2 linked regions of the Undibacterium sp. 5I1 genome follow. The protein of the gene in region 2 interacts with the protein of the main gene of each other region in a pairwise test. Links are inferred from orthologs where the notes say so. Each region holds a gene or a part of one and is shown on either strand. Other genes may lie near its edges. The genes, in order: RGU72_RS19055 and ftsB.

Region 1 (7,669 bases), 3.8 Mb from region 2 along the record:
AGTATTGGATTTACGGTACTTCTTGCCGGATGCGGCGGCAGCGACTCATCTGCGCCACCAGCACCACCGCCTTCGCCGACGGTTTCAATTGACGTTTTCGGTGCACGGGGTACTACTTTGACTGCTGTAGTCAATAGCACTAACTGCTCGGTAACACCAACAGTCAGCTGGCAAGCATCGTCTGGCGTTGCCTTAGGTACTGGCACTAGCGTACAAGATACTCAACCAAATTCTGCTGTCACAGCGACTGCAAGCTGCTCTACGGCGACTGCAAGTCAAACTCTGCAGGCTAATTCCGTCTACAGCGCACTTGCAGCTTTTGCTGTTACGCAAAATGGTACAGCCTACGCTTGGGGCAATCCAGTTTGGGGCGGACAAAATGCATCGTCCTCAGTGATTACAGGTATTGCACAGTTGTTCCCTTCAGATCGCGGCTTTGCTGCACTGCTAACTGATGGCACGGTTAAAGTTTGGGGTAGCAGCTACGTGTCTCCGACCACCGCTACAAGCGCACTGACAAACATTGCCTCCATTATTCCCGGTCGCGTAGCTTTCTTTGGCGTAAAAAAAGATGGCTCTTTTACTGCGTGGGGTACTTATCGCGGCGTGCTGTCTGGCGTTGATGTACCTTTCAATGATCCAAATTACGGACTCAATGCAGCAACCGTAGCGTCTTTGACAAACATTAAAAGTATCGCCTCCACTGAAGGTGCTTACGCGGCAATCAAAGCAGACGGAACTGTCGTTGCATTTGGTGATGCGGACACGGGCGGTGATGCAAGTTCAGTGCAATCGCAACTTACCAATGTGATCCAAGTCGTCGGCACAAATTATGACTTTGTAGCACTTCGTAAAGACGGTACCGTGGTTAGTTGGACCGGCTCATTTGGCTGGGCAATACCAACCAGTGATCAAGTAGTGACGAATGTAAAAAATCTGACTGCCGGTGGCGCAATTGCCGTCGCGACGACGAATGCTGGCATCACATTTGGATTCGGTTATGCCAATGACATCGAGGCGGTAGACACGCGTATTTTAAACAGTAACGGCATTTTGACAAACATCACTAATGTCTACTCAACGCAAACTGCTTTTGCGGCCTTACGCGCGGACGGTACCGTTGTAAGTTGGGGTGATTTGCCACGTATGCAGGCCAGCTTAACTACTGCACAAGCTTCACTAAACAAAGTGAAATCAATCCAATCCACTGAATATGCATTTGCGGCTCTAAAAGCTGACGGTACCGTGGTAAGTTGGGGTGATCCTAGCGTTGGTGGCGACAGCAGCGCGGTAACCGCACAGTTGACGAACGTGGTTTCAATCACGGCGAACAAATATGCGTTCGCTGCACTCAAAGCTGATGGCACAGTAGTGACTTGGGGCATGCCAAGCAAAGGTGGCGACAGTAGCGCAGTTACAGCGAAACTAGTGAATGTCCGTGCAATTTATGCCACACCATTTGGCGCCTTCCTTGCAGTCAGTAAAGACGGCACCTTTACTAGCTGGGGTGATCAATGGGCGGGTGGCGGAGCAGTTCCGGCAGCTCTGACAAAAATCCCATTTTCCAGTTAATTACTAGAAAATAACTCATACAACGATCTACATCCCAAACGATAAATTATCGGAGAAAATACAGAATGAAATCTTTACTGTTCAGCGTTAAACCTTTACTGTTAGTCGTAATGAGCACGATGCTAAATGTATCTGTCTTTGCACCTGCTTTTGCGTCTGCAGTTGACCCAAATAGCGCAAATAGCACTAAGCCGCAAGTCGAGCAAAAACTCTCTCAAATCATTATCAAATATCACAATGAGAGAAGTAATATGCTTGAGTCGGCTGCTAGTGTCGGAGGCAATCTAACTGCCTTGGCACAAGTACAGGCACAACGCCTTTCCACACTACAGTCGGTGGCGCAAACTTTCGGTACCTCGTTTGTACTGAAGCGCCAGATTGTGACCGGAGGTTGGGTTTATGCTTCCGATATCGCTTTAAAACCAGCTGAAATGCGTGCTCTGGCAGCCAAACTGGCTAGCGTCGATTCGACTATCGAATATGCGGAACCAGACTACATTCGTCGTCCTGCTTATGTACCGACGGATCCTTTGTTTTCTACCAACCAATGGGATATGCAAGATTCCAAGACCCAAGTAGGTGCTTTGAATTTGCCAGCAGCTTGGGATATCACAATGGGGCAAAACATTGTCGTGGCTGTGCTGGATACCGGGTATCGCCCGCATCCAGATATTCTGCCTAATTTGGTTCCAGCACAAGGCGGCAAGGCAAACCAATATGGTTATAACTTTATCAGTAGCCCTGCAGTAGCACGGATTGCCTTACCAGCTGGCGCATCAAGTGTTCGTGGTCCAGACGCAATCGACTTAGGTGACTGGGTCAGTGCAACTGACACATCGTGTGGTCCATCGAACAGTTCTTGGCATGGTACGCACGTTGCAGGTATCGTGGCTGCTGCTACAAACGGCATTGGCATCACAGGAGTCGCGCCAAAAGCAAAAGTGCTGCCTTTGCGCGTACTCGGCAAATGCGGTGGCTATGATTCTGATATTGCTGACGCAGTAGCTTGGGCCGCAGGACTTCATATCAGCGGCATACCAGATAACATCAACAGAGCCAATGTCCTGAATCTTTCTCTAGGTGGCACAGGTGTTTGTACTCGTACTAGCGCAACCGCATATCAAAGCGCGATCGCAGCTGGCACGGTGATTGTAATTGCTGCCGGCAATTCAAGTATTGATGCCAAACTGTCATCGCCAGCGAACTGCCCAGGTGTAATTACAGTAGCATCGACTTCGATTGCAGGTGGTCGTGCGAGCTATTCCAACTACGGCGGCACAGTAACCGTCGCGGCTCCGGGCGGAGGCTTCACAACAGCGAATGATCAGATCACATCGACTTTGCCAACAGGTACAACCGTTGCTACTAACGATTCTACGTATGGTATGTACTCTGGTACTTCTCAAGCGACACCACATGTGGCTGGCGTAGTGGCTTTAATGTTGTCAGTTAATCCCAGATTAACTCCGGCACAAGTAAAAAGCATCTTGATTAAAACAGCTCGCCCTGCACCAGCAAACTGCCCAGGTTGTGGCGCAGGCATTGTAGATGCGGCAGCTGCGGTCAAGGCTGTAACTGGCGGTTAATAGCAACATCGCTAGATCCAGACAAATTCTGGGTCTGGCGAGTGATATTTAAGAAATAATTTAAAATTATTTAAAAAGTAAGCCATAAAAAACCCGCATAAATGCGGGTTTTTTATGGGTTTTGTCAGATTTTATGGCTAGATTTTAATCAGCTTGTTTTCTTAAAAACGCGGGAATGTCATAAGTTTCCATACCATTTTTTTCCAAAGCACGAACCGTATCTGACGCAGACTCACGACGCCATACTGCCGGCTTACTCAAGCCATCAAAACCACTGGAAGCAGTCGTCGTACCTGAATGCATGCCAGCCGAAGCTGTCGTTGGCGACGCCATCATTGGTTCATTATGAGTACCTGTGCGCAGCATTGGTGTTTGTACCAACTGGATATTTTTCTTGCCCCGACCCAAGCCAGTTGCCACCACTGTGACACGAATATCATCACCCATCGTATCGTCGTAAGCGATACCTTGTGCGATAGAAGCATCAGGTGCTGCAAAAGCGCGAACTGCCGCCATGACTTCTTTGATTTCTTTACCTTTGAGACCGCGGCTAGCAGTCACGTTGACCAAGACACCCCGAGCACCGGACAAATCGATACCATCCAACAACGGCGAAGCAACTGCCTGCTCTGCCGCAATACGTGCACGATCAACACCGGATGCTGTTGCCGTACCCATCATCGCTTTACCTTGTTCGCCCATGATCGTTTTCACGTCATTGAAATCAACGTTGATATGACCTGGAACATTGATGATTTCCGCAATACCGGCAACCGCGTTGTTGAGCACGTCATCGGCGTGTTGCAGCCATTCGATCATGCTGTCGTCTTCGTAGATCTCTTCCAATTTTTCATTGAGAATAATAATCAGCGAATCCACATGCTGTGACAAGGCTTCCAGACCCTCGTCAGCGATGTCCATGCATTTTTTACCTTCGTATGAGAAAGGTTTGGAAACCACAGCAACCGTCAGCGCGCCTAATTCTTTGGCGATCTGTGCCACTACGGGGGCAGCACCAGTACCGGTACCACCGCCCATACCAGCAGCGATAAATACCATGTGCGAACCACGTAATGCATCTTGAATGCGAGCACGGGATTCTTCCGCCAACTGGCGACCGACTTCCGGCTTCATCCCTGCACCCAAACCGGTTTCACCGATTTGAATGACGTTGTGTGCCTTAGATTGCAGCAATGCTTGAGCATCAGTATTAGCAGCGATAAATTCAACTCCTGCCACACCTTTGTTAATCATGTGCTGCACAGCATTACCACCTGCGCCACCAACACCGACGACTTTAATTACGGTGCCTTGCGTAGCGTTATCAACCATATCGAACTCCATCATGACTCCTTTAGGTAGGCAGTTTTTAGTCGATAGGCATCACGTTTGAAATACAAATTTTCAACAACGGTGTCACGCCTAGCGACTAATAACTGCGGATCAGAACATTATAAAATGATTACTACTATTTATGCGAAAAAATACACCAAAAAACTGCTTAAAAATTCCCCAAAAACCACTCTTTCATGCGCTGCCATACTGCTTTTGCAGAACCTTCCTGCCGCGTAACAATATGACCACGCATATACTGCTTCTTCGCTTCCAACAACAACCCCAAAACTGTGGCGTAACGCGGGCTGCGTACGACATCTGCTAACTGCCCCGAATACACCGGCATACCTAAACGTGTCGGCTTTAAAAAGATATCTTCAGCCATTTCTACCATGCCTGGCATGATCGCGGAACCACCCGTCAATACGATGCCGGAGGACAGCACATCTTCATAACCAGATTCACGCACTACCTGATGCACTAAGGCGAATAATTCTTCGACCCGCGGTTCAATCACAGCAGCTAAAGCCTGACGCGATAACGAGCGCGGACCACGATCACCAAGACCCGGTACTTCCAAAGAATCAGATGGGTCGGCCAGCACCTGTTTGGCAACACCAAAACGAATCTTGATTTCTTCTGCTTCTGATGTTGGTGTACGCAATGCCATAGCGATATCATTGGTGATCTGATCACCGGCAATTGGGATTACAGCGGTATGACGGATTGCACCTTCGCTAAACACAGCCACGTCTGTCGTGCCGCCACCGATATCAATCAGGACAACGCCAAGCTCTTTTTCATCGCGGGTCAGCACTGCCTCGGCCGATGCCATTGGCTGCAAAATCAAATCAGACACTTCCAGACCACAGCGGCGTACACACTTGACGATATTCTGTACCGCGGAAACTGCACCAGTGACGATATGTACTTTGACTTCGAGACGAATGCCGCTCATGCCAATAGGCTCGCGCACATCATCCTGGCTATCCACAATAAATTCTTGCGGCAAGGTATGTAGCAGTTGCTGATCGGTCGGAATATTTACTGCCTTGGCAGTCTCAATCACGCGCGATACATCAGCAGCCGTGACTTCTTTATCTTTAATCGCAACCATGCCGCTGGAATTAAAGCTGCGGATATGACTACCTGCAATACCGGTATAGACATTGCGGATTTTGCAGTCCGCCATCAGCTCGGCCTCTTCCAATGCACGCTGAATTGATTCGACCGTCGCCTCGATGTTGACGACTACACCTTTTTTCAGCCCCTTGGATTCGTGCTGACCAAGGCCGATTACTTCATGGCGACCATCCGGCATGACCTCTGCGACGACCGCAACAATTTTTGAGGTGCCGATGTCCAGGCCGACGATCAGGTTTTTTGCATCTTTTGTCATTTACTTACTTTCGTTTGACATTGAGTTTGCTGCTTTGTTTTCCACTTAACTTGCTAGCGATACCGAAGCCACTGTGACTCGATTTCAGCGCTAATCCATTCGGATAACGCATATCGACACTTTCAATACTGTCTTGCAAACTTGCGACTAACTGTGGGTACACTGTCAGCAATTTATCTACCCGGCTTTGCAGAGTCTGATCATCCTGTACCCGACCCAACTCGACTTTCATACCGTTGTTCAATTTCACACTCCAGGCGTAACGACTGGAGTACTGCACAGACTCGGGCGCTAAACTGATTTTGGCAAACCAGGTTTTAAAATCGATATAGCGCGCCAGCACTTCTTTCTCACTACCTTCTGGTCCCGCAAAATCAATTAACTCCGCATCCTCTTCCGCTTCAGCCAGATTGGCGGTAAATACATCGCCCTTCACTGACATCAATCGTCCTTCTTCACCCCAAGTACCCAAAGCCTGATGCTCTTCCAAAGTGACAATCAACTTATTTGGCCATTCTCTTTGCACGCTAGCTTTACGCACCCAAGGTACCGCTTCAAATGCAGTACGTACACCGTCCAGATTTGTCGTAAAAAAATTACCCTTCAATTTAGGTAAGGCAGTATCACGAATCGTCAGTGCATTCACGTGTCGTAATGGCTGCTGATCGGCGCCTACCACTTGAATTACTTTTAACGTAAACATCGGACGCTGCACTAACCACCACACACCAGACATCATCAACGCAAGCAAAAAAACACCGAACAACGCATTTGCTGTTGTATTCATAGACCTGACGTCTTGCCACATATGCTTACTGATTACCCTTCGACATCTTTAAGCGAGCGGATTGCAAAATTTTCAGACATAAATCTTCATAACTTAAACCAACTGCACGAGCGGCCATTGGCACCAGCGAATGTCCTGTCATACCTGGCGAAGTATTGACCTCAATCAAAAACGCTTGGTTGTCGGATGCTCGGAGCAATACATCAACCCGCGCCCAGCCTTCGCAATTCACTGCACGGTAAGCGTCTACAGACATTTGCCGTATTTGCTCTGACAATGCAGCATCTAACGGCGCAGGACAAAGGTACTTGGTATCGTCGGTAAAATATTTATTCTGATAGTCGTAATTACCTTGTGGCGCTACGATCTCAATGATGGGTAAGGCGTAAGCGTCTTTACCAGTACCCAAAATTGCTACGGTCAGTTCGCGACCTTGAATAAATTCTTCAGCCAATACCTCGTCATCAAATTGCGCTGCCAAAGCATAGGCATCCTTCATATCGGAGTAGCCATTTACTTTAGTGATGCCAATTGTCGAGCCTTCATGTGGCGGTTTTAAAATCAAAGGCAAACTCAGACGATCTGGTACCAGACGCAATTCCGTTTCAGCGTTTAATACTTCGTATGCTGGTGTCGTCAACTGATGGTTCTGCCAAATTTTCTTAGTAAAAATTTTGTCCATCGCAATAGCTGACGCCATTACGCCGCTGCCGGTGTAGGGAATACCTAATTGCTCCAGCACACCTTGTAAGCTACCGTCCTCACCGAAACGACCATGCAGAGCGATAAAGACACGATCAAATTTTTCAGCTGCCAGATCAGCCAGACTACGCTCGCCAGTATCAAAGCCATGCGCATCCACACCTTTGCTTTTTAAAGCCGCCAGTACGCCCGTGCCGGACATGATCGATATCTCACGCTCAGCGGAGCGCCCACCAAACAGTACGCCAACTTTACCTAATTCGTTTACGTTTGCAATGTCACTCATGA
Region 2 (11,472 bases):
TTGCCACTGCAACGGCGGCTAGCATGGCAGATAGCAAGCCAACCAGCGATAGAAATTGTTCAGCTCGATCTAGCGTGGCGCGCATTTCTGGCCGGCCTGATTCCAAAGATTCTAGCCGTACACCTTTGGTTTGATTGCGCTCGATTCCCTCTTGCAGCCATTTTTGAAATTGTGTAATCGCAGCCGCTGGCCCGGCCAGTAATAATCGATAAGTGACACGCGAGCCATTTTGGATCAGGTTAGTCGCGGTCAGGTCTGCCATATTCACCATCACACGCGGCGCAAAGTTCATAAAACCAGCGCCACGATCTGGCTCATTGGCAATCAGTTGTGTAATGTTGAGAGTTTTATCGCCGAGTTTGAGTTGATCGCCAATCTTCAGCTTCATGCTAATCAGCAATGCTGGATCAATCCAGACCGTGCCGGATGGCGGCACAATTTTGGTAATGACTTCAGCACCTTGCTGGGTCTGACTCAGTTTGAGATTGCCGCGTAACGGGTAGCCAGGTGTAACCGCTTTGAGTGAGACCAGCTTAGTAGCGACATTGTCACCCTCGCCTGCAATCGCCATGCTAGGGAAGACAACCGTCTCGGCCATCGTCAAGCCGCGTTTTTGTGCCTCACTGCGCCATGCCGGATTGATCGCCTGATCAGCACTGATCAACAAATCCGCCCCCAGCAATTGATGCGCATCGCGGTTGAGTCCGTTGCGCATCCGGTCCACAAAAAAACTGACTGAAGACAAAGACGCCACAGCGATCATCAAAGCAACTAACAGAAAGCGCAGCTCACCAGCCCGCCAGTCACGTAAGGTCATACGAAGCGAAAGACGTAACATCGGCACTTTCCAGTTAAAAACCGCAATATAGAAAAAATGGGGAGTATCTAAAATGGTTAGCCTATAGCCCGATAATTATATGGACAATTTAGCACAAGCAATCAATACACCTATCCAGTATCGTCACAAAGATACGACCAAATAGCATCCGCTATTCAGACAAAGCCTGCTGAAAATCATCTAGCAAATCTTGAGTATCTTCAATCCCTACCGAGACCCGGATCAGCGAATCTGCAATTCCCATGGCACCGCGCCGCTCTGCTCCCATTTCAAAGAAGATGGTGTGGGCGACCGGGATCACAAGTGTGCGAGTGTCACCCAGATGGGTTGCAGAAATTGCCAGCTTGAGGCGATTTAAATAATCGAAGCAATCAATCTCTGGCTTAAGCTCAAAACTAAATAATGCGCCGTAGGCTAAAAACAGCTCGCGTGCAATCGGATGCTGCGGGTGTGACGGCAAGCCCGGATAATGAACAACGGCGACGCGCGGATCGTTTTCCAACATCATCGCCAGTGCCATCGCATTGGCGCACTCGCGCTCCAGACGTAAAGCGATCGTCTCGGCACCAACGGCAATCTGGTGTGCCGCCTCGGGCGACAAGGATGCGCCAAAATCCCGCAAGCCCTTAGCGCGAATCTGGGTCATACCCCATTGCGGCGTTGGGAATTTTTTGAAATTCTGGGCAATATGGGGAAACTGGCTCCAGTCGTACACACCCGTGTCAGTCAAAGCACCACCGAGAACATTGCCGTGCCCCGCAATCGACTTCGTCAGTGAATTCACCACCAGACCCGCGCCCACGACTTTAGGGCGGAACAGGTAGGGCGAAGTCATTGTGTTATCTACGACAAACAAAATACCATGCTCCTTGCACAAGGCGCCGATACGCTTGAGATCCGCAATCTGAGTACGCGGATTGGCAATGGTTTCCACGAAGATAATACGAGTTGCGGGCGTGATCACGGCAGCGACATTTTGCACATTGGTCGCATCGACAAAACTAACATCAACGCCCTGTCCAGCAACCGTTTGCCACAAACTGTTGGTATTACCGAACAAGAAAGACGAAGAGACAACATGATCGCCTTGACGCAATAAAGCCTGAAACACGGCGCCAATCGCCGCCATGCCAGTAGCAAAACAAATACTGGAATGCCCGTCTTCCATCTTCGTCAGTTTGTCTTCCAAGGCAGAAACCGTGGGATTACCCTGACGACCGTAGCGATAACCAGATTGTTTCCCCTGAAATACTGCTGCAAGATCACGTGCATCTTTATAACCGAACAGCACGGACGTGTGGATAGGTTTGTGCACAGAGCCGTGCTCAATCTCTTTTTGACGGTCGTTATGCAGAATAGTAGTGGTGAAGCCGTACGATGCTTTTTCGCTCATGATGAAATGGATACTGTAGTGAGGGACTGCGTTAAAAAGGAACGCACTAAGGAATGCTGTAAGTTTAACCGAGATTCTTTGAGGACAGGCTAGTGTGAATACGCTAGCAGACGATCATCATGGCCGATGTCATTGCACATGACTTTGACTAAGGCGCCAAGTGTTGGAGGTTCGCAGACTACTACATGCGCCACAACAACAATCGTGCGCGATCCTTATTCAACATTAACTCACTTTTTCCCTGAAGCCTTGAATGAGGTGACTGCTTCTGAATATTCCCTGGAGGCTTTCAGTCGATCAAGATAACGAATTTTTCTTTTGCTACTTTTCGCTATCAAATAATCGGACAAACTGCCACGCACACCGCAATAGTTTCTGCATGTTGCACCGCCTTGCGGCGTATCCCTATCGGTAATCCGCAATTTGTTTGCCAAGGTAGATATTCTCAAGGTGCAGGCTGGTTCTCCTGCGAGTGGTGTTGTCGGATCATGGTAGACAAATTCACCGTTCTCTTCGCCTGCAATACCGTAGATACCACATGTATGACCGTTATAAAACTGCAGTTCGGCACGGAAATAGATGTGCGTCTGATCATATCGAACGATCTCAACAATATCTTCCGATTCATAAGGCTGGTCTGCCTCGCCTGGCGCTTTGCCAGGAGTGATCGTGCCATTCATAAAACGGTGCTTATACACACCCTCTATTTCGCTGATCGGATTACCGAACGCTGGCTCTGCACTCCAGGCGCTTGCGCTGAGCATCATTAAGAGGAAAAAGAGTTTCATGTTGTGGGAGCTTTAAAACAGGAATGTCGTAATTCAATTAATCGGTCACCACTTACAGACACCATTATCACTCAACTCAACATCACCGCTTTCAGAAAAACTCATCGTCGCTCCGGTACGTTTGTTTTTATAGACAAAATTATTGATCAGAGCGCCCTGGGTTGCGACTTCATACGTTCCGGTAATTTGGTCTCCGACGACTTCTAGCCAGATCGTCGTAAATTCTGCCGGGCGACCTGCGATCAATTCTTCGCTTGATGTCTTTTGGACTACCAGCGTGATCGGTTTTCCATTCTTACCATATTTGACAAAGGCACCGCTCCAGCCAGTTGCATCATCACCTACCGTGCTGAACTGTAGTTTGATCGCTTTTTTGCTGGCATCGGATGACAGACAGCGTGTTGAGAAAGGTGACACCTCTTTGGCGACGGACAAGCCCGGCAAGAATGCCAGCAATAGTAATGTAACTAGAATTTTCATTTTTACTTTCCGTTCTAGCGATTAATGATCTGGCACGGCTGTTGATTCAATACTGTCACTGTCTAAGCAAGTAAAAATTGCTCGATTAATTCTGCCAAAATTTCTGGCTGATCATGATGCAGCATGTGACCAGCGTTTTTTATCATTTCCTTTTGTAGCTTGGGGATATGCGCCAGACGCCGGTCAATCTCTGTGCGAGCTTCTGATTTTGGTCCCATCCAATGCCAGACATTGGTGTCGTCCGCCTCAAACCACAATACTGGCGCGGTGATTTTTTCCCAGCAGGCCATCACTTCTTCTACATGATAAAGCAAGGGACTGGTGAGTTTATGAGCGGGGTCGCCGAGGATTTCCCACTGACCCTCGGCATTTTGTTTAGCCCAGTGTTGCGATAAAAAATTAGCGCGTTCGTCGGACAACCGTGGATTCGTTTTTTGTAAGCGTCCTGCCACTTCTGCCTGGCTTGCATAAGTGCGCAGTACCGGTGTCTGGCGCAACTCATCCAGCCATTTTAAATAGCGACCTGGCGCCTGGCCTGGTGTGGTCACTGGCATGCCAAAGCCCTCCAGATTGACAAACTTTTTTATCCGCTCTGGTCGTACACCGGCAAAAATACCAGCGACATTTGCCCCCATACTATGTCCAATTAAATTGACAGCCTCGTCTGGGGAATAATGCTGCAAAATCGCATCCAGATCGCCCATATAGTCCGGGAACCAGTAACAATCAGCATTTGGCGTATCGGTTAAACCAAAGCCACGCCAATCGGGGGCGATGACGTGCCAATCTTGTTTCAGGCAGTCCACCACAAATTGAAAAGAGGCAGACACATCCATCCAGCCATGCAGCATGAAGATTTTAGGAGCGGATTCATCGCCCCAATGGCGCACATGGTATTGCAATCCACGGATGGCGATAAATTCGGAGCGGGAAGATTTGATCATGAGATTAAAATTTTGGGTGAACACATATCATCGCATTTCTCATCGACAATCATGCAAATTTTGGATTAGGATTGGTCTATAAGTCGATAGATAATAGCACGATCGTTCTATAAAAAACCGGAGACAGAATGACTAAGCAAAAAGCAATTCCAAAGATCGCAAAGATCGCAAACATCGGAAATGTAGATCATTATCAAGAGTTATATCAGCGTTTTCGCTGGGATGTACCGGGCGATTTCAATATGGCGCAAGTATGTTGCCAGCGCTGGAGTAAAGATAGCGAGCGCATCGCTATCCATTATGAAGATGCCGATGGCAATACAGCGACGCTAACTTACGCAGAATTACAGCAACAGGCAAATCAGCTATCCAATCTGTTGCGAGAGCAAGGTGTAAAACAGGGTGACATCGTCGCCTACATTTTGCCGCAACGTCCAGAGACTGCCATCACGGTGATGGCATGTCTGCAAATGGGTGCGATTGCAATGCCTTTATCGTTTTTATTTGGTCCCGAAGCATTGGAATACCGCCTACAGAACAGCGAGGCGGTTGCGCTGGTGGTAGATCAAAGCGGGATAGAAGCATATTGGCAAATCCGCGGTAGTTGTCCTGCGCTGACCACACTCATTACATTAAAGTGCGGCGCTGAAGATTGTCTGCGTTGGGAGAATACAATCCCGGAAATGTCAGATCAGTTTGATCCCGTCAAAACTGCCGCAAGCGACGCCGCCATTTTGATCTATACCAGCGGCACGACCGGTGCACCTAAAGGCGCGCTCATCCCCCACTCTGCGATCATCGGCAACCTGACAGGTTTTGTAGCCTCGCAAAATTGGTTTCCTCAGCCCAATGACGTGTTCTGGTCACCAGCAGATTGGGCCTGGACTGGTGGCTTGATGGATGCACTGCTGCCCTGCCTGTATTTTGGTCAACCTATCGTCGGCTACCAAGGACGCTTTACTGCTGAGACAGCGTTTTATTTATTGGAAAAATATCAGGTCACGAACACTTTCCTGTTCCCGACAGCGCTAAAAATGATGATGAAGGCTTGCCCAGAACCGCAACCGCAATACAAGCTCAAACTGCGGGCGATTATGAGTGCAGGCGAAGCAGTTGGTGATGCCGTCTTCAACTGGTGTCAACAATCACTGGGTGTCATACCGAATGAAATGTTCGGCCAGACAGAAATGAACTATATCGTCGGCAATAGCCATCTGCAATGGCCCGCTAAACCCGGTAGCATGGGACGTCCGTATCCTGGACACCGCGTTGCGATTATTGATGACGATGGTAATGAAACCGCTGTCAATCAAGTCGGAGAGGTAGCCATGCACCGCTACGATATTCATGACGACCCTGATCCGGTATTTTTTATCAGCTATTGGAAAAACTCAGAAGCAACCAACAATAAATTTACCGGCGACTGGTGCAGAACAGGTGACTTAGCCTTGCGCGATGAAGACGGTTATCTTTGGTACCAAGGACGAGCAGATGATATGTTTAAAGCCGCGGGCTACCGCATCGGACCATCCGAAATCGAAAACTGTCTGGTCAAACATCCGGCAGTCGCCAATACCGCCGTCATACCCAAGCCAGACAAAGAACGCGGCAATATCGTCAAAGCATACATCGTTTTAAGCGCCGGTTTTATCGGCAGTGCAGAACTCATCTCAGAACTACAAGCGCATGTGCGAGGCAAACTGGCACCTTATGAATATCCGAAAGAAATCGAATTTATAGCGGCACTGCCGATGACGACCACTGGCAAAGTGCAGCGCCGTGTGCTGCGTTTGTTGGAGGAGGAACGAGCTAAGAAGTAGGTAAACATTGTGTTTGGTACATTTGCCTGCTGTTTTAACTATCTGATTTCATCTCTGTCGTTTTAGTCTCAGCAGGCAAAGCATCTAAATCATGGATGATTAATTTTGCGGCCTGATCAATCAATACATCGATTGCTTTGCCATACGTGGTATTTAAAAATGCACCGCTGCCAAACGCTTTGTCACGACCGATAATGACGTCTTGCTGCGCGATATTACTCAGTGTGTGGTGACTTAATAAGACACCTGTTGTGGTGTCATATAAATCAATATCCAAATCGATAAAGCGTCTTTTATTTTCGATCAAACCCAAATATTTTTTGTCGGTGATTACGCTATCGTCGCGGACTTCTCCTGAGATGACAAATTGGCTGTCATATTGCGTGCCCAATTGCCGCAATAATTTTATTGAGGGAACACCAACCTCGGTGTTAAAAGAAAGTAAGCCTGGCGAAATTTTAGTGACATATTTTCTGGATAAAGCGAGTCTGCTAATCAGCTCGCGCGGAAAACCATGTGCGATGTCATCAACATCCTCTAGCTTGGCTGATTTACTGACGACAAATGCGGTGGCCAGAACTTTTTTCTTTACGATGGGCTCAGTGACAGGTGCCTCCATCGCTGGCGCTGACATTGATGGGACGGTTTCTGCAGGAGTCAGATTTTGTATAGTTTTGCTTATGCTTTTTCCTGTGCTAGTTTGAGCGCTTACATCATTGAGGAACATGCAGAAAATCACGAGCGCCAACAACAGCATGAGGTAAGGTGCGAAGCAAAATCGGATCAGATTATTTTTCATCATGTCGCTCAAAAAACGAAGTTGAAAATCAAATACATGCGAACTTTGACCTGCATTTAAAAACTAACTTTAGCTTTGCAGCACCAAAAGTTCTTCTTCACTAAAGCCGGCAGCTCTTCTTGCATCCAGATTAAAAGGACCCCGCATTTGTGGCGCTTTGTATTGCAACGCCAATTGTGCGTAAGTCGCTACAGGCTCCAGATCACGCATCTCACAAAGATAGCCAAACCATCGATTTCCGATCATCACATGACCGATCTCATCGCGCAAGATAATGTCAAGAATCTCTGCGGCAGCAATATCTTTGGCCTGCGCCAGTTTGGCTCGCACGGCAGGCGTTGCATCAAGGCCACGCGCCTCCATCGTGCGTGGGACCAAGGCCATTCTTGCGAGCACATCTTCTTGTGTTTTTTCTGCTAGTTCCCACAAGCTATGATGTGCCGGAAAATCGCCATATTGATATCCCAAGCTAACCAGATGATCGGCCAGCATGCCAAAATGATAGGCCTCTTCTTGCGCGACCAGCAACCAATCCGAGTAATAATCCACGGGCATATCAGCAAAGCGCCAGATCGCATCCAAGGCAAGATTGATCGCATTAAACTCGATGTGCGCCAACGCATGGATCAGCACTGCACGACCTTCTACTGTGTTCATTGCGCGCCGCTTAACTTCCAGCGGCGGAACCAGCGCAGGCTTAGCTGGCCGGCCAGGAATCAATTGATTAGCGTGCAAGACTGTGGCGGCATCTAGCGCTACCTCTCCTCGTTGCCATGCAGCGCGCAGTCTGGCAGTACCTTCTGCTTTGGCCTTGGTATCAGGTTCTGCCAGCAAAGCTAACGCCGCTCTGCGCAAATCTGAAAATGAAGCCGCTCCCTCTAAAGTGGCCTTATCAGCAAAATCAGCAAAATTAGCAATATCAGCAGGTTTAGCAACTAGATTTGCAGTCGCATTTGTATTAGGGAACGATGGGTTCATAAGATGAGCGTTAAAATAGCGATAATAAATCATAGGACTTACGCAAAATTGTCCCAGCAAGGCGCAGCGACGACGACAGCCTTCAGTGCGGCTAGGCGCTGCAACACAGTTGGGGCGATTTTGCGTAAATCCTAAATCAGTCACCCTATTTTACGGAAAAATCATGACCATATACCAGTTAGGCGACATCGCACCTGAAATTGATCCCGGCGCTTACATTACTGACAGCGCCAATATCATCGGAAAAGTAAAGATCGAAGCAGGCGCCAGTATTTGGTTTGACGTCACCATCCGAGGTGACAATGAGCTGATTACCGTCAGTGAAAACAGCAACGTACAAGAGGGATGCATTTTGCACACCGATCCTGGTCATCCGCTGACGATAGGTAAAAATGTGACGATTGGTCATCAAGCCATGCTGCATGGTTGCACAATCGGTGAAGGCTCCTTAATTGGGATTCAGGCAGTCATTTTGAACGGTGCAAAAATTGGTAAAAATTGTCTGGTCGGCGCTGGCGCCCTGATCACTGAGGGAAAAGAATTTCCAGACAACTCTTTGATTATCGGCTCACCTGCCAAAGCGGTACGCACTTTAAATGAAGAAGATATTTTGCGGATGCACGGCAATACGTTGAATTATGTCCGCCGCGCCCAAGCTTATAAAACTGAATTGAAAAAGATCGGCTAACTAGCAACTATTTTCAGATTCAAGAGCAGATTAAAAACGTCGTCAAAGTAAAGAAACTTATGCAAGATACCCTACAAAAATTTATGTTCGAACACGCTGGCGTGCGCGGTGAATTAGTTGAAATTTCTAACGCCTGGCAACAAATCCAGGCGCGTCACGAATATCCCGCCGCCGTCAAAACCATACTTGGTGAGCTAACCGCCGCCTCTGCTCTGTTGTGTGCCAATCTCAAGTTTAACGGCACCATGATCATGCAAATTTACGGTGATGGTCCGGTCAAATTATTGGTGGTGGAATGCGATGCAGAATTGCGCATCCGTGCTACTGCCAAGTTATCACCAAACGCAGTGATTACCGACAATGCCAGTTTGACTGAATTAGTACATGCGAACGGGCAAGGTCGCTTTGTCATCACGCTAGACCCTAATGACAAGCTACCCGGTCAACAGGCATATCAGGGGATCGTGCCGATTGATGGCGATAGCATTGCTGGCATCATAGAAAATTACATGATGCGTTCTGAACAGTTAGATACCAAACTTTGGCTGGCGGCGGATGACAAGATTGCCAGAGGCATGTTGCTGCAAAAACTACCGAAACATGGCGGCATAGAAGCCAAAGTGGAAGATGAGACAGAAGCCTGGAATCGCGCTATCTCATTAGGTGGCACACTCAAACAAGATGAATTGCTGACGACCGATATCGAAACTTTATTGCATCGATTATTTTGGGAAGAAACCATCCGCATTTTTGATCCGCAACATCCACAATTCCACTGCAACTGCACCCGTGAAAAAGTCGGCAATATGCTGCGCATGCTGGGCGAGCCTGAGATTAATACCGCCATTGCAGAATTAGGACGACTCGATATTAATTGCGATTTTTGCGGTAAGCACTATGGCTTCGATCAGGTCGATTGCGCACAATTATTTGTGGCGAACACCTTAGCTGAAGCGACTAGCGTAGCGAACGACAGCAAGCATTAATTATTTAATCCCGCACGATTTTTCATCAAAATATCAGGTGAATTTAATTTAGGCTTAATATACTCCCCCCATATTTACTAGAAATGACCTTAATGACCAGAGAATACCTGGACAATTAAAAGTACTGGTGGGGAGTAATTAAAATCAATGCCAAATCAGCGATGTAGAATTTATCGGCGGATTCGTCTAAAAAGCGTGAGTAGAGTGTAACTGGAATACCGTTGAAATTAGCGGCAAGCTAATGATTTATAGATGGTGCCGTTTTTTCTTTTGGCGGTTTTGGATCGTTGAGGTTCGATGTTTGCGCAGATGACGCTGCGTTTAAGATTTGCACGAAGATCTCGTCTTTTTTAATCATGCCCAGTTCAAAGCGCGCATGTTCTTCTACTGCGCCTGTGCCTGTTTTTAAATCTTGTACTTCTGAGTCGAGCTTGCTGTTCCGCTCTTTCAACTCATCATTATGCTTTTGAGCTTGGGTAACTTGTTTATCTAACTCCCATACACGCAACCAGCCGCCTTTACCCAACCAGAGCGGGTATTGTATGAGTAGCAGCAGCGCTGTAAGTGATAACGCGATCAGACGCATCAGTATTTAGAAATATAGGTTAAAAAACGAACATTGAATTAAACCGAGATTAGTAAAAAGGGGAACGCCGTTCCCCTTTTTTGCATCTTCTTGCAGCTTATTTCAGATTATAAAAAGCATCACGACCAGGGTAGCTGGCAATGTCGCCTAAATCTTCTTCAATACGCAGCAATTGATTGTACTTTGCCATACGATCTGAACGAGACATCGAGCCAGTTTTAATTTGCAAGGCGTTCATACCAACAGCGATATCCGCAATGGTGCTGTCTTCTGTTTCGCCAGAACGATGCGAAATAACAGCGGTATAACCAGCACGTTTTGCCATTTCAATCGCAGCAAACGTCTCAGTCAAAGTACCGATTTGATTGATCTTGATCAGGATAGAATTAGCGATTCCTTTTTGAATGCCTTCTTTCAAAATCTTGGTATTGGTGACAAATAAATCATCGCCAACGATCTGTACTTTTTTGCCCAGACGTTCCGTCAGAATCTTCCAACCGTCCCAATCGCCCTCTGCCATACCGTCTTCAATCGAGATGATAGGATATTTATCGACCCAGGTAGCGAGTAAATTAGTGAAATCCGCTGATGACAACGTCAGACCTTCGCCTTCAAGATGATATTTACCCTCTTTGTAGAACTCACTTGCGGCACAATCCAGACCCAACGCGATTTGTGTACCTGGCTCGTAGCCAGCCGCCTCAATCGCTTGGATAATCATCTTGATTGCTTCTTCGTGGTTATCGACGGAAGGTGCAAAACCACCTTCGTCGCCCACAGCCGTGGTCAAACCTTTGTCGTGCAAGATTTTTTTCAGTGCATGAAAAACTTCAGCACCGTAACGCACCGCTTCGCGGAAGGATGGCGCGCCAATTGGAATAATCATGAATTCCTGGATGTCCAGGTTATTGTCTGCATGCGCGCCGCCATTGATGACGTTCATCATTGGCACGGGCAACTGCATTGCGCCAGAACCGCCGAAGTAACGATACAGCGGCAGGCCCGCCTCTTCTGCGGCTGCTTTGGCAACCGCCATTGAAACTGCCAACATGGCATTTGCACCGAGACGCGCTTTGTTTTCTGTGCCATCCAGATCGATCAGCGTGCGGTCAAGGAAGGCTTGTTCGTTCGCATCCAGACCCATGATCGCTTCGGCGATTTCGGTATTGATA

What was found.
Region 1: the proteins of ftsB (region 2) and RGU72_RS19055 interact in binary tests that used the Escherichia coli proteins (3 or more experiments, as listed by UniProt). The link is inferred for Undibacterium sp. 5I1 from one-to-one orthologs.

The regions. Positions count from the first base shown.
Region 1 is NZ_JAVIWI010000001.1:4,356,135-4,363,803, reverse strand. What follows is about bases 4,799-7,664. They hold RGU72_RS19055 (cell division protein FtsQ/DivIB), read right to left. Parts: upstream 6,701-7,664; coding sequence 5,897-6,700; downstream 4,799-5,896. Other genes in these bases: RGU72_RS19050 (D-alanine--D-alanine ligase), read right to left, coding at 6,705-7,664; ftsA (cell division protein FtsA), read right to left, coding at 4,799-5,892. In the rest of the region: RGU72_RS19075 (hypothetical protein), read left to right, coding at 1-1,572; RGU72_RS19070 (S8 family peptidase), read left to right, coding at 1,638-3,158; cell division protein FtsZ, read right to left, coding at 3,303-4,502; more of ftsA, read right to left, coding at 4,660-4,798; more of RGU72_RS19050, read right to left, coding at 7,665-7,667. UniProt on the Escherichia coli protein: Essential cell division protein. May link together the upstream cell division proteins, which are predominantly cytoplasmic, with the downstream cell division proteins, which are predominantly periplasmic. May control correct divisome assembly.
Region 2 is NZ_JAVIWI010000001.1:525,258-536,729, reverse strand. The notes cover bases 8,627-11,433. They hold ftsB (cell division protein FtsB), read right to left. Parts: upstream 10,301-11,433; coding sequence 9,953-10,300; downstream 8,627-9,952. Other genes in these bases: eno (phosphopyruvate hydratase), read right to left, coding at 10,398-11,433; hslO (Hsp33 family molecular chaperone HslO), read left to right, coding at 8,788-9,714; RGU72_RS02230 (gamma carbonic anhydrase family protein), read left to right, coding at 8,627-8,728. Also shown: RGU72_RS02270 (ABC transporter permease), read right to left, coding at 1-838; RGU72_RS02265 (cystathionine gamma-synthase family protein), read right to left, coding at 990-2,231; RGU72_RS02260 (hypothetical protein), read right to left, coding at 2,462-3,019; RGU72_RS02255 (hypothetical protein), read right to left, coding at 3,065-3,499; RGU72_RS02250 (alpha/beta hydrolase), read right to left, coding at 3,562-4,443; RGU72_RS02245 (acyl-CoA synthetase), read left to right, coding at 4,572-6,263; RGU72_RS02240 (flagella assembly protein FlgT middle domain-containing protein), read right to left, coding at 6,298-7,062; RGU72_RS02235 (ferritin-like domain-containing protein), read right to left, coding at 7,132-8,040; more of RGU72_RS02230, read left to right, coding at 8,204-8,626; more of eno, read right to left, coding at 11,434-11,472. UniProt on the Escherichia coli protein: Essential cell division protein. May link together the upstream cell division proteins, which are predominantly cytoplasmic, with the downstream cell division proteins, which are predominantly periplasmic.